3 regions of the Micromonospora sp. DT47 genome follow, and region 1 is predicted to be linked to each of the others. Evidence: riboswitches for the same ligand, from Rfam matches in the RefSeq annotation. Region 1 holds a riboswitch; each other region holds the start of a gene.
The links. A riboswitch is a leader RNA that binds a small molecule or an ion and turns the genes downstream of it on or off. The one in region 1 is predicted to bind cyclic di-AMP.
Positions count from the first base shown of each region.

Region 2: linked by a shared signal. The riboswitch ahead of ACLQ2U_RS28930 (transglycosylase family protein) and the one ahead of ACLQ2U_RS31050 (C39 family peptidase) in region 1 are both predicted to bind cyclic di-AMP.
Region 3: linked by a shared signal. The riboswitch ahead of ACLQ2U_RS00300 (coiled-coil domain-containing protein) and the one ahead of ACLQ2U_RS31050 (C39 family peptidase) in region 1 are both predicted to bind cyclic di-AMP.

Region 1 covers NZ_JBNCLC010000041.1:14,007-17,271, forward strand. The annotation lists gene ACLQ2U_RS31045 (alpha/beta fold hydrolase) at 1-396, opposite strand, end outside; gene ACLQ2U_RS31050 (C39 family peptidase) at 499-1,332, opposite strand; cyclic di-AMP (ydaO/yuaA leader) riboswitch at 1,570-1,711, opposite strand; gene ACLQ2U_RS31055 (hypothetical protein) at 2,019-2,780, opposite strand; gene ACLQ2U_RS31060 (hypothetical protein) at 2,938-3,265, opposite strand, start outside.
Region 2 covers NZ_JBNCLC010000029.1:13,136-16,400, reverse strand. The annotation lists gene ACLQ2U_RS28945 (hypothetical protein) at 238-597, shown strand; gene ACLQ2U_RS28940 (hypothetical protein) at 774-953, shown strand; gene ACLQ2U_RS28935 (hypothetical protein) at 1,171-1,419, shown strand; cyclic di-AMP (ydaO/yuaA leader) riboswitch at 1,561-1,731, shown strand; gene ACLQ2U_RS28930 (transglycosylase family protein) at 1,730-2,416, shown strand; gene nhaA (Na+/H+ antiporter NhaA) at 2,667-3,265, shown strand, end outside.
Region 3 covers NZ_JBNCLC010000001.1:53,804-57,068, forward strand. The annotation lists gene ACLQ2U_RS00295 (YibE/F family protein) at 1-1,334, shown strand, start outside; cyclic di-AMP (ydaO/yuaA leader) riboswitch at 1,501-1,631, shown strand; gene ACLQ2U_RS00300 (coiled-coil domain-containing protein) at 1,636-2,655, shown strand; gene ACLQ2U_RS00305 (carbonic anhydrase) at 2,729-3,265, opposite strand, start outside.

The sequences.
Region 1 (3,265 bases):
CAACTCGGCCGGCGACCAGACCGCCTTGATGCCGAGCCCGACGACCGCGTCGACGGGCAGGCCCGCGTCGCGGGCGGCGAGCGCCAGCGCGACCACCCCGCCGAGCGAGTGCCCCAGGACCACCAGCCGCTCCCCCGACCGGCGTCCCTCCGATCCCACCCCACCCGGGGCGGCGCCGGTGACCGGTTCCAGCCCGGCGGCGACCCGGTCGGCGAGACCGGCGAAGGTGTACCCGGGTAGCGGTGACGACCAGCCGTGGCCGGCCAGGTCCGGGGCGAACCAGCGCCCCGGCCAGCGGTGCTCCAGCAGCGGCGCCCAGGGCAGCCAGACGTCGCCGGTGGCGCCCATCCCATGCAGCAGCAGGAGGATCCGCCGGCAATCCGATCCGTCGGTCATGGGCCGCAGTGTGCCACCGTCCGGCCATGCCCCGCGAGCCCCGGGAACGGCGACGGGCGCCGGCCCCCAGGGGAGCCGGCGCCCGGTACGCGCAGGGTGGGATCAGGCGGAGTAGCCGCGGGTGGCGATCCAGTTCGCCAGGTCGATGGTGCTCATCCAGTACGACGGCAGGCTCGGGTCGGCCGAGTCGGCGATCCGGACGGTCCGGCCGTCGTTCTTGTAGCCGACCACGGCGATGTAGTGGCCGCCGGGGAAGGAGTGCCAGCCGCCATTGGAGTCGGTGGCGCTGCCGGCCACGTTGGCCACCACGCCACGCTTGTCGGTGATCGCCTTGACCACGTCGGTCTGGAGCCGGTCGATCTGCGCCGAGCTCGGGGTGCCCTCGAACATCCGGGTCCGGTACGGGTTGCCCTTGACCATTTGGTTCAGCCCCCGGGTGGTGTCCTCGGCCGAGTTGGTGCCCATCTCGGTGGTGCCGAGCGGGCCGGCCAGCTCGTCCTGGGTCCGCTCGACGCCGGCCGCGCTGAGCGCGTTGCGCACCGCCGCCGGACCGCAGTTGAAGTAGGTGGTCTGAGCCTCGTAGTTGTAGCTGAGGACCTTCGTCGACGGGGGCTTCGGCGCCGCCTTGCGGGTCAGGTCCGGGTCGGCCGCCTTGGCCTTGGTGGCGCTGGCCGACGGCGAGGGGCTCGCCGAGGGGCTGGCCGAGGGGGTGGGGGCGGCGACGCGGGCCTGGCTGCGGGTGGCGACGTCGCCCAGCCGCGGGGCCGCCTCGGCCACGGCGGCCGAGGTCTGCTGCCGGACCGGGGCCTCGTCGGTGCCGGCGAGCAGGGCGGCGGTGCCGGACGCCAGCACGAGGGCTGCGGCCGAACCGGCGACGACCTGGTACGAGCGCTCGGTGGCCAGACGCCGCAGCTGCCGCTTCATGTGGTGCTTCACGGGTGTTCCTCCACGGTACGAGGGCGGGAGCGGGCGCGCCGGACCGGCACGTGGCGGTGTGTCACGCGCGGGATCAGGGCCGGTGCGGGACCGCTCAGCGGGGGGATCGCCCGGTCGGTGCCGGGCAGCGGGGCGGATGCCGGAATCAGCGCGCTACTGCGCAGCGGACCGGCGACGGCACCCCGGCACCGAGGCGGGGGAACACCTGCGGGGTGGGATCGAGCTGCACGAGGATGGAACTCCTTCCGACGCCGCCGACCGGGTTAGCTGACGGATTCGGGCGGGAAGAACGCCCTACCACGGGCCGTGGCCCGCGGATTCACCCCAGGACTGCTTGGGTCCCCGGTTCGTGGTCTCCACGATTGAGCGGGTCCGCGCGGCGTCGCCTCTTGCGATCGGAAACCGCACCGGACCGAGGCGACATTACTGGCCGGTTCGCGGCCAGCCAAGCACTCCCACCTGCGTAAACATGATCGGGGCGAGAAATTTCCGGTGCAGTTCGGCACTGACGTCACTCAATGGGACGGCGTTCGCTCACGACGCCGCCGGGCGACAACCGGACAGGCCGGCGACAATCACCGAAGATCGTTGCCGTCGATGTCGCCGGCTGTACCGGATGACCGGTTCGGCGCGGCCGTGACCGGGCTCACGGTATTCGCGGTAACAATTCGGCCCCTTTTCTCCTATCAGCCCACCCGAGCCGGGCGCCACCGCGCCGCGGGCACCGTCCGCGCCACCACCGACGCGCGCCGGGCCGGCACCCGGACCGGCCGCAGCCGCTCCGCCGCCGCGTACGCCTCGACGGCCAGCGCCCGGGCCGCCTCGGCGGCCAGCTCGGCGTCCCGCCAGGCCGACCGCTCCCGCTCGGTCGCCGACCGGTACGCCTCCCGGCGGCCGTCGCGTACCGCCCGGGCCAGGAGCACCTCCTGCTCGACCGGGTGCCGACGCGGGTCCCAGCCGTCCCGGTGCGCGAAGACGTCCCGCAGCTGCGTCAGCGACAGCTCGCCCCGCCAGTGCGCGGCCACCGCGGCCCGGTGCACCCAGCGCTCCCGGCCGGCGTACTCGGCGGGGGTGCGCGGAGTACGCGGGGTGGGCAGCGCGGCGGTGCCGGTGAAGCGTCGGGCGACCCCCTCCGCCTCGTCGTACGCCGACCAGGCACGGTCGACCTCCTCCTGGGCGGTCAGCCAGGCGTCCCGGCGACGCCGGGCCGTCTGCGCGGCGCCGGCCGCCGCGACCGCGACCTCCTCGGCGTACCGGCGCAGGTCGGCCATCTCCGGCGCGGCGTCACCCGGGAGCGGCTCGACGGGCGCCCCCTCGTCGGCCGGGCGGTCCCGCTCGGGGCGGGCGACCACGACGGTGAGCCCGGTCAGGGCGAGCACGAGCAGGGCGGACCAGATGGCGGCGGCCGTCGGGACCTCGATCAGGAACTGGTAGAGGACGGTGTTCATGGTCGGCTCCTCACGGGACCGGGATGCGGCAGAGGAGTCCGCACGTGGCCCGCGAAGCCGGGCGCGGCCGTCAGCGGCGGCGCCCGGACCTGATCGGGCGGGTGCGGGAGGTGAGGTTCGGGGAGAGGTGTGCGCGGCTCGGCCCCCGCGTGGGCGGTCAGGCCGCGGGCGGCGCGCGTGGCCCCGAGGCGGCCGGGGAGAGCCCGGCGAGGGCCGGGAGCGGCGCGGTCGTCGCCCCGGCCGTGGCGGCGGCGCGGTCGGCCACCCCGACGGCGTCGGTCGGGCCGGCGTGCCGGTCGGTGAGACCCCCGGCGCCGGCGAGGGGCGAGTCGTCGGCCGGGGCGGCGATCGTCGGAACCGACCGGGCGACGGAGGTGGTGAACGACAGGGCGGTGGACGCCGTGGCCGGGGCGGCGGGCGGACCCGCGGTCGCCGGGAGCGACACGCCCAAGGGCAGGGCCGCGGCCGGCGCGACGTCGTCGGGC
Region 2 (3,265 bases), on a different contig from region 1:
CGGCGCCTGGACCATCGGCCGTACTTCGTGCCCAGCTGGTGAGGACCGCTTGGCACTCCCAGCGATCTCCTTGTCTCATGTTCCGTCAGTGTGGCCGGCCGGCCCGGCCAATGCCGGCCGGAGGTGGCCTGCGGGCCGCCTTGATCTGATAGAGCGCAGCTCGGCAGTCTGTGGCCGTCGCCGGGTGTTCTGTCACGGGACATGAGCTGCGGCGATGGCACCCGGCATACTGATCGCATGCGGCAGGCGTTCGCTCACGAGGCGATTCTCCTCATGGCGCCGGACGCCGACACGCAGGCTCCCGGTGCGGCGATCACTATGGCCTTGTGCGGCCATTGGGAACACGAGCCGCCATGCCCCTTGGCCTCGCACCACACCCGTGCGGATCGGAGCGACGGTGAGGTGCGTCTGAGGATTCTGTTCGCTGCCGAACCGGAGCTGGAAGACACCGTCCGGCAGCGCATCGACCTGGCGCTGTCCCGCGGTCAACTGCCCGGTCCGGAAGGCGCGCACACGCGGTGGCAACTACGCATCAGCCGACGCAGTGAGGTCTCACCTGAGGAGACGAACCACGCCACGCGCTTGACGCGCGGCTGAGCCACGCACGGTGGCGTCCATGGAAGTGGTGTACGACTTGCCGGTGATGGGCGTCTGTCGGGCAGCTCGTTCCGCGTCGACCCCACCTGCCAGCAAGATCAGGCTGATCCCGCATGTCCAGGGGCGTTGCGCGTGCGTCATGGCAGCCTCGGCGTTCCCCAGGTCGAGGGCGGCGTATGCCAGGACGCCTTGCAGCCTGGCGGGCGCGGGCCCGACTGGGCGAGGTGACCGCCGCGATCGCGCGGGGGCGGCCGTGGCAGGCCGACGAGTTCGGCCGGGCCGTGACCGGGCGGCAGGGGAGCAAGCTGATGGCGCTCCGCGCACCACCCGGGATGAAGGCGACGGCGTGTCACTGATCGTCCGGACGCAAAGCGAGGCCACCACAATGAACTGGGACGGGTCGGAGAGCGGGCATGCCGAGGTGACGCTCTGTTACCGCCTCCGGTACCAGGGCGAGACGGCGGACCCGGTGGCCGAGGTGGACTGTCCGGCCACCGCCCCGGTCACCCCGCGCCCCGAGGCCACCCTGCCGAGCGGCTGCGCCGGGAGTTGCCGACCGGCACCGCCGCCACCGTGGCGTCCGTCGGCGCGGTCCTCGACGGTCTCGCGCTCGACCCCCGGGTACGCCGGGACGTCGCCACCGCCGGCGGCCATGTCGGACTGGCGCTGCGCGCGGACCGGCGCGGCGCGTGCCTGCTGGCCAGAGTGGTGGGTGATCGGGTGGAGGTGTGGAGCCCCAGTGCGGTTCAGCTCCAGCCCGGCGAGTTGAGCCGCACGGGGGAGACCGCAGCCGCCAGCCAGGGCCAGCGGTCACCACACTGAGGACGGGATTGTCTACGCCTGTGGACGGTCCGCAACTCGGGAGGTCGCCCCTTCGCCTGACCGGGTGAAGAACTTCACAAGAAGTGGGCAATCGGCCGAAACGGCTCCTAACGTCGTTCTGGTCCGCCATCGCGGACACCACGGTCGGTAACGCCTAATCCATGCCGCCGACCGGGACCAAGGCAACTGGCATGGAGCGGGGGACCCACACGTTCTTCGGTGCACGTCACCTCGGGGTGAAGCCGCCTGCGGCGGCCGGGCTCCTCGGCCCGAACCCGACAGCTCACCTCGTCGGCGTGGAGGATCACAGATGGCAACTGAACACACCGCCCGTCACCGACGGGTCAGCTCGCGCCGGGTCGCCGTCGGCACGCTCGCCGTCGGCGCGGTCACCGGGATCGCCGCCGTTCTGGCGCCGGCCGCTCCGGCCAGCGCCGCCAGCGTCAACTGGGACGCGATCGCCCAGTGCGAGTCCGGCGGCAACTGGCACATCAACACCGGGAACGGCTACTACGGTGGCCTGCAGTTCTCGCAGGGCACCTGGTCCGGCTACGGCGGCAAGAAGTACGCCTCCCGTGCCGACCTGGCCAGCCGTGGCGAGCAGATCGCGATCGCCGAGCGGGTGCTCGATGGCCAGGGCATCGGCGCCTGGCCGGTGTGCGGCAAGAAGGGTGGCTCGACGAAGAGCTACTCCAGCGGCTCCGAGAAGTCGGAGAAGCCGCAGAAGTCGGAGCGGCGCTCCGAGTCGCGGTCGACCGCCAAGTCGAAGAAGACCGAGCGGTCCGCCCAGCAGAAGCAGGGCAACAGCCGCAGCGAGCGGCGCAGCGCTCCGGCGTCCAGCGGCGACACGTACGTGGTGCGGCCGGGCGACACCCTGTCGCAGATCGCCGACGCGAAGGACCTGGCCGGTGGCTGGCAGGCGCTGTACGAGCGCAACAAGCGCGTCGTCGGCGCCGACCCGGGCCTGATCTTCCCGGGTCAGAAGCTCAGCCTCTGACGCATCGCCCCTCATCGAGGGCGCACCACCGCACCGACGACGCCCGGCCGGTCCACCGGCCGGGCGTCGTCGTGTCCGGACCGGCCGGCGGGTTCTCCGGAGCGGTCCGGCGGGTAGGAGCCAGCAGTGGGCCGCCGGCAAGACCCGGGACCTGCATTCGCGCGACCGCACGGGGATAGGGTTGGCCCTGGTGTGCCGGGAAGTCTGGTCGGCGATGGGACGACGTGACCCCTGCCGACGAGGAGACCCCGTGACCGACGCCACCCGGCGCCGTGCCATCCTGTTCGCCCGACTCTCCTGGGGCGAGACCAGCCGGATATCCGCCATCCTCCGCAAGGAGACGGTCGGCGGGGCACTCCTGCTGGTCGGCGCGCTGGTGGCGTTGATCTGGTCGAACTCGCCCTGGGCGGACGGCTACCGGTCGCTGCGGGACGTCACGTTCGGCCCGGCGTCCCTGCACCTCGACCTCAGCCTCGCCACCTGGGCGGCGGACGGACTGCTGGCGATCTTCTTCTTCGTCGCCGGGCTGGAACTCAAGCGCGAGTTCGTCGCCGGTGATCTGCGGGACCCGCGCCGCGCGGCGGTGCCGGTGGCTGCGGCGGTGGGCGGGGTGCTCGTCCCCGCGCTGCTGTTCACCCTGATCGCCGGGGCCGCCGGGGCGGGCGCGGTCAAGGGATGGGCGATCCCGACGGCCACCGACATCGCCTTCGCGCTGGCCGTGCTGGCCGTGGCCGGGCGCTTCCTGCCGTCGGCGCTGCGCACCTTCCTGCTCACCCTGGCCGTCGTGGACGACCTGCTGGCCATCGTCATCATCGCCGTCTTCTACACCTCCAGCCTGGCGGTCCTGCC
Region 3 (3,265 bases), on a different contig from region 1:
CCCGTCCCGCTCCGTCCACCCCGCGCCGGGTGCGACGGATCCTCGTCGCGACGGTGGTCCCGCTGTTCGTCATCACGGTGATCGCCGCGCTGGTGCTCTGGCCGCAGGACACCCGGGAGCCGGACGGCGGGGGTGACGTGCCGCGCTACCACGGCACGGTGACCCGGGTGGTGAACGAGCCCTGCCCGCCCACGCCGGAGGTCCCCGAGGGGGCGCCGGGGGTGGCCGGTGGGCCGTGCGGCACGGTGACCGTCAAGGTCGAGCAGGGGCCGGACGCCGGGAAGCAGGTGGAGACCCCGATGCCGTCCGGGCCGGGCGCGCCCACCGTGGCGGTGCACGACGAGATCGTGCTGGTCAAGCTTTCCGACCCGGCGGACCCGACGGCCAGCAGCTGGAACATCGCCGAGCACCAGCGGGGCAAGCCGCTGGTCTGGCTGGTGGCGCTCTTCGCGGCGGCGATCGTGGCGTTCGGGCGGCTGCGCGGGCTGGCGGCGCTGGCCGGCCTGGCCGCCAGCTTCGCCATCCTGCTGGCCTTCGTGGTGCCCGGCATCTCCGCCGGCGGCTCACCGCTGCTGATCGCGATCACCGGTTCGGCGCTGATCATGTTCGTGGTGCTGTACCTCACCCACGGGGTCACCGCGCAAACCTCGGTCGCGGTGCTCGGCACGCTCGGCAGCCTGGTGCTGACCGGGATCCTCGGCACGCTGGCCACCGCCGCCACCCACCTGACCGGGTACGGCAGCGAGGAGGCCACCACGCTGTCGATGTACCAGCGCGACGTCGACCTGCACGGCCTGCTGCTGGCCGGCATCATCATCGGCTCGCTGGGCGTCCTCGACGACGTCACCGTCACCCAGGCGGCCACCGTCACCGAGCTGGCCCACGCCAACCCCGGGCTGTCCCGGTTGCAGCTCTACCGGGCCGCCACCCGGGTCGGCCGGGCGCACATCGCGTCCACGGTCAACACCATCGTGCTGGCGTACGCCGGCGCCTCGCTGCCGCTGCTGCTCCTGCTGACCGCCGACAGTCGGCCGGTGAGCCAGATCCTCACCAGCGAGTTCCTGGCCCAGGAGATCGTCCGCAGCGCGGTGGCGACGCTCGGCCTGGTGGCGGCCGTGCCGCTGACCACCGGCCTGGCCGCGCTGGTCACCACCGCCGGACGCGGACCCGCCCCCGACTCGGCGCCGCCGGACGGCCCGGCGCCCACGCCCCGCCCCCCGGTCGACCGTGCCGCGGCGCTGGAGGCGCTCAGCGCGCCGCGGCACGGCCGCACGTCCACCCCGGCCCCCGCTCGGTGGCCCGACCCGGAAAGGAACACGGACACGGCATGGTGACACTCCGCTGCGTGACCGCCCGCGGCGCGGAGGCTGATAACCGCGTCACTGATCACGCACCGCCATTGCGAAATAACGCGTTTAGTCGGGTTCTGGACGTAGATCCCTGGTACTCCTCTCGGGTAACCTCGCTGCCGGTCACCGCCGAAGGCGCGCAGCGGCGCCTGCGGTGCCACCGCCCAATCGCCGCACGGCGAGCCGGGGAACCAGGTATCTGGGGTGAATCCGCGACAGCGGTAGGGGCCACTTCCGTCCCGAACCCGTCAGCTAACTCGGTCGGCGGTCGAGGGAAGGGAACACTGTGACGGCACCCCTGCGCCGCTGGTTGACACCGGTGGTGGCCGTGCTCGCCGCCCTGGCGATCGTCGCCGGGCCGGCCCCCGCGATAGCCGCGCCCTCCACCCCGACCCCGTCGGGGCACGAGGAGGACGGGGAGCCCAAGCTGCTCACCGACGTCATCGAGCTGCGCAACCGCGAGTACTCCAAGGCGAAGTCGCAGCTGGAGAAGTCGAAGAAGCGTCAACGGCAGCTCGCACTCGAGGTACGCCGCGCCCAGGACGAGCTGGAGGCGCTGCGGCCGCGGGTGGGCCAGATCGCGGCGCAGTCCTACCGGACCGGCCGGATCGGCGCGGTGGCGATGCTGCTGGAGAGCGGTGACCCCGACTCGTTCGTCAAGCGCGCCTCCGCCCTTGACGAGCTGAACATGGTCAACGCGCAGAAGCTCAGCGGGATCACCGCCGCCAAGAACCGCGCGGAACAGGCCAAGCTGGCGCTCGACGGCGAGGTGCGCGAGCAGCAGCGGCTCACCAACGACATGGCCCGGGAGAGTCGGGAGGCGGAGAAGGCCCTCGCGCTGGTCGGCGGCGAGGGCTTCACCGGCGGCCTGGTCAACGCGACGTCACCGGTCGCCCGGATCGGGCCGGGCCGGACGGCGGACGGCGACTGGCGTCCCGAGTACCGTACCGAGAACGACCCGACCACCTCGGGCCTGATCACGCCGCGCACACTGCACGCCTACAACGAGGTCCGCCGGGCGGGCTTCAAGCGCTTCGCCGGCTGCTACCGGTCGGGCGGGCCGTGGGAGCACCCGAAGGGCAAGGCCTGCGACTGGTCGCTGCAGAGGAGCGGTTTCGCTCCCTGGTACAACAACGACACCCGGATGTACGGCAACAACCTCGCCGCGTTCCTGATCCGCAACGCGGACCGGCTGGGCATCTACTACGTCATCTGGAACCGGCAGATCTGGTTCCCGGCGACCGGGTGGAGGTCGTACAGCGGGCCGTCGAACCATACCGACCACGTACACATGTCGATGCTCTGACGACGCCGCCGCGTACCACCGAGGGCCGTCCCGCCGAGTGCGGGGCGGCCCTCGTCGCGTACCCGGGGGCGGGTCAGCCGGCGACGGCGGAGGCGCGGCCGTCGGGACCCGGCTGGGCCGGCACCGCGGTGGCGGGTCCGCCGGCCGGCACCGCGGCCACCGTCCGCACCTCACCGGCGGTGAGCCGGTACGACATGCCGACCACCGCGCACCGCCCGGCGGCCACCTCGGCGGCCAGCATCGCGGAGTTGCCGAGCAGGGCCTCGACGGTGTACGCGATATGGATGTCGACGATGCCGTCGATGTCGTCGACGCCCTCGGCGGCCGCCCGCCGCAGGCTCGGCCAGACCGCGTCCACCACCGCCCGGAGATGGCCGGCCGGCGGCGTACCGGTACGGGCGGCGTCCCGGGCGGCCTGCACCGCGCCGCAGGCGTCGTGCCCCAGCACCACCACCAGGGGCGTGCCGAGGACGGTCACCGCGTACTCGACGCTGCCCAGCACCTCGGGGCCGGCGGTGTGCCCGGCGGTCCGGACCACGAAGAGGTCGCCGAGACCCCGGTCGAAGATGATCTCCGCGGCGAGCCGGGAGTCCGAGCAGCCGACGATCAC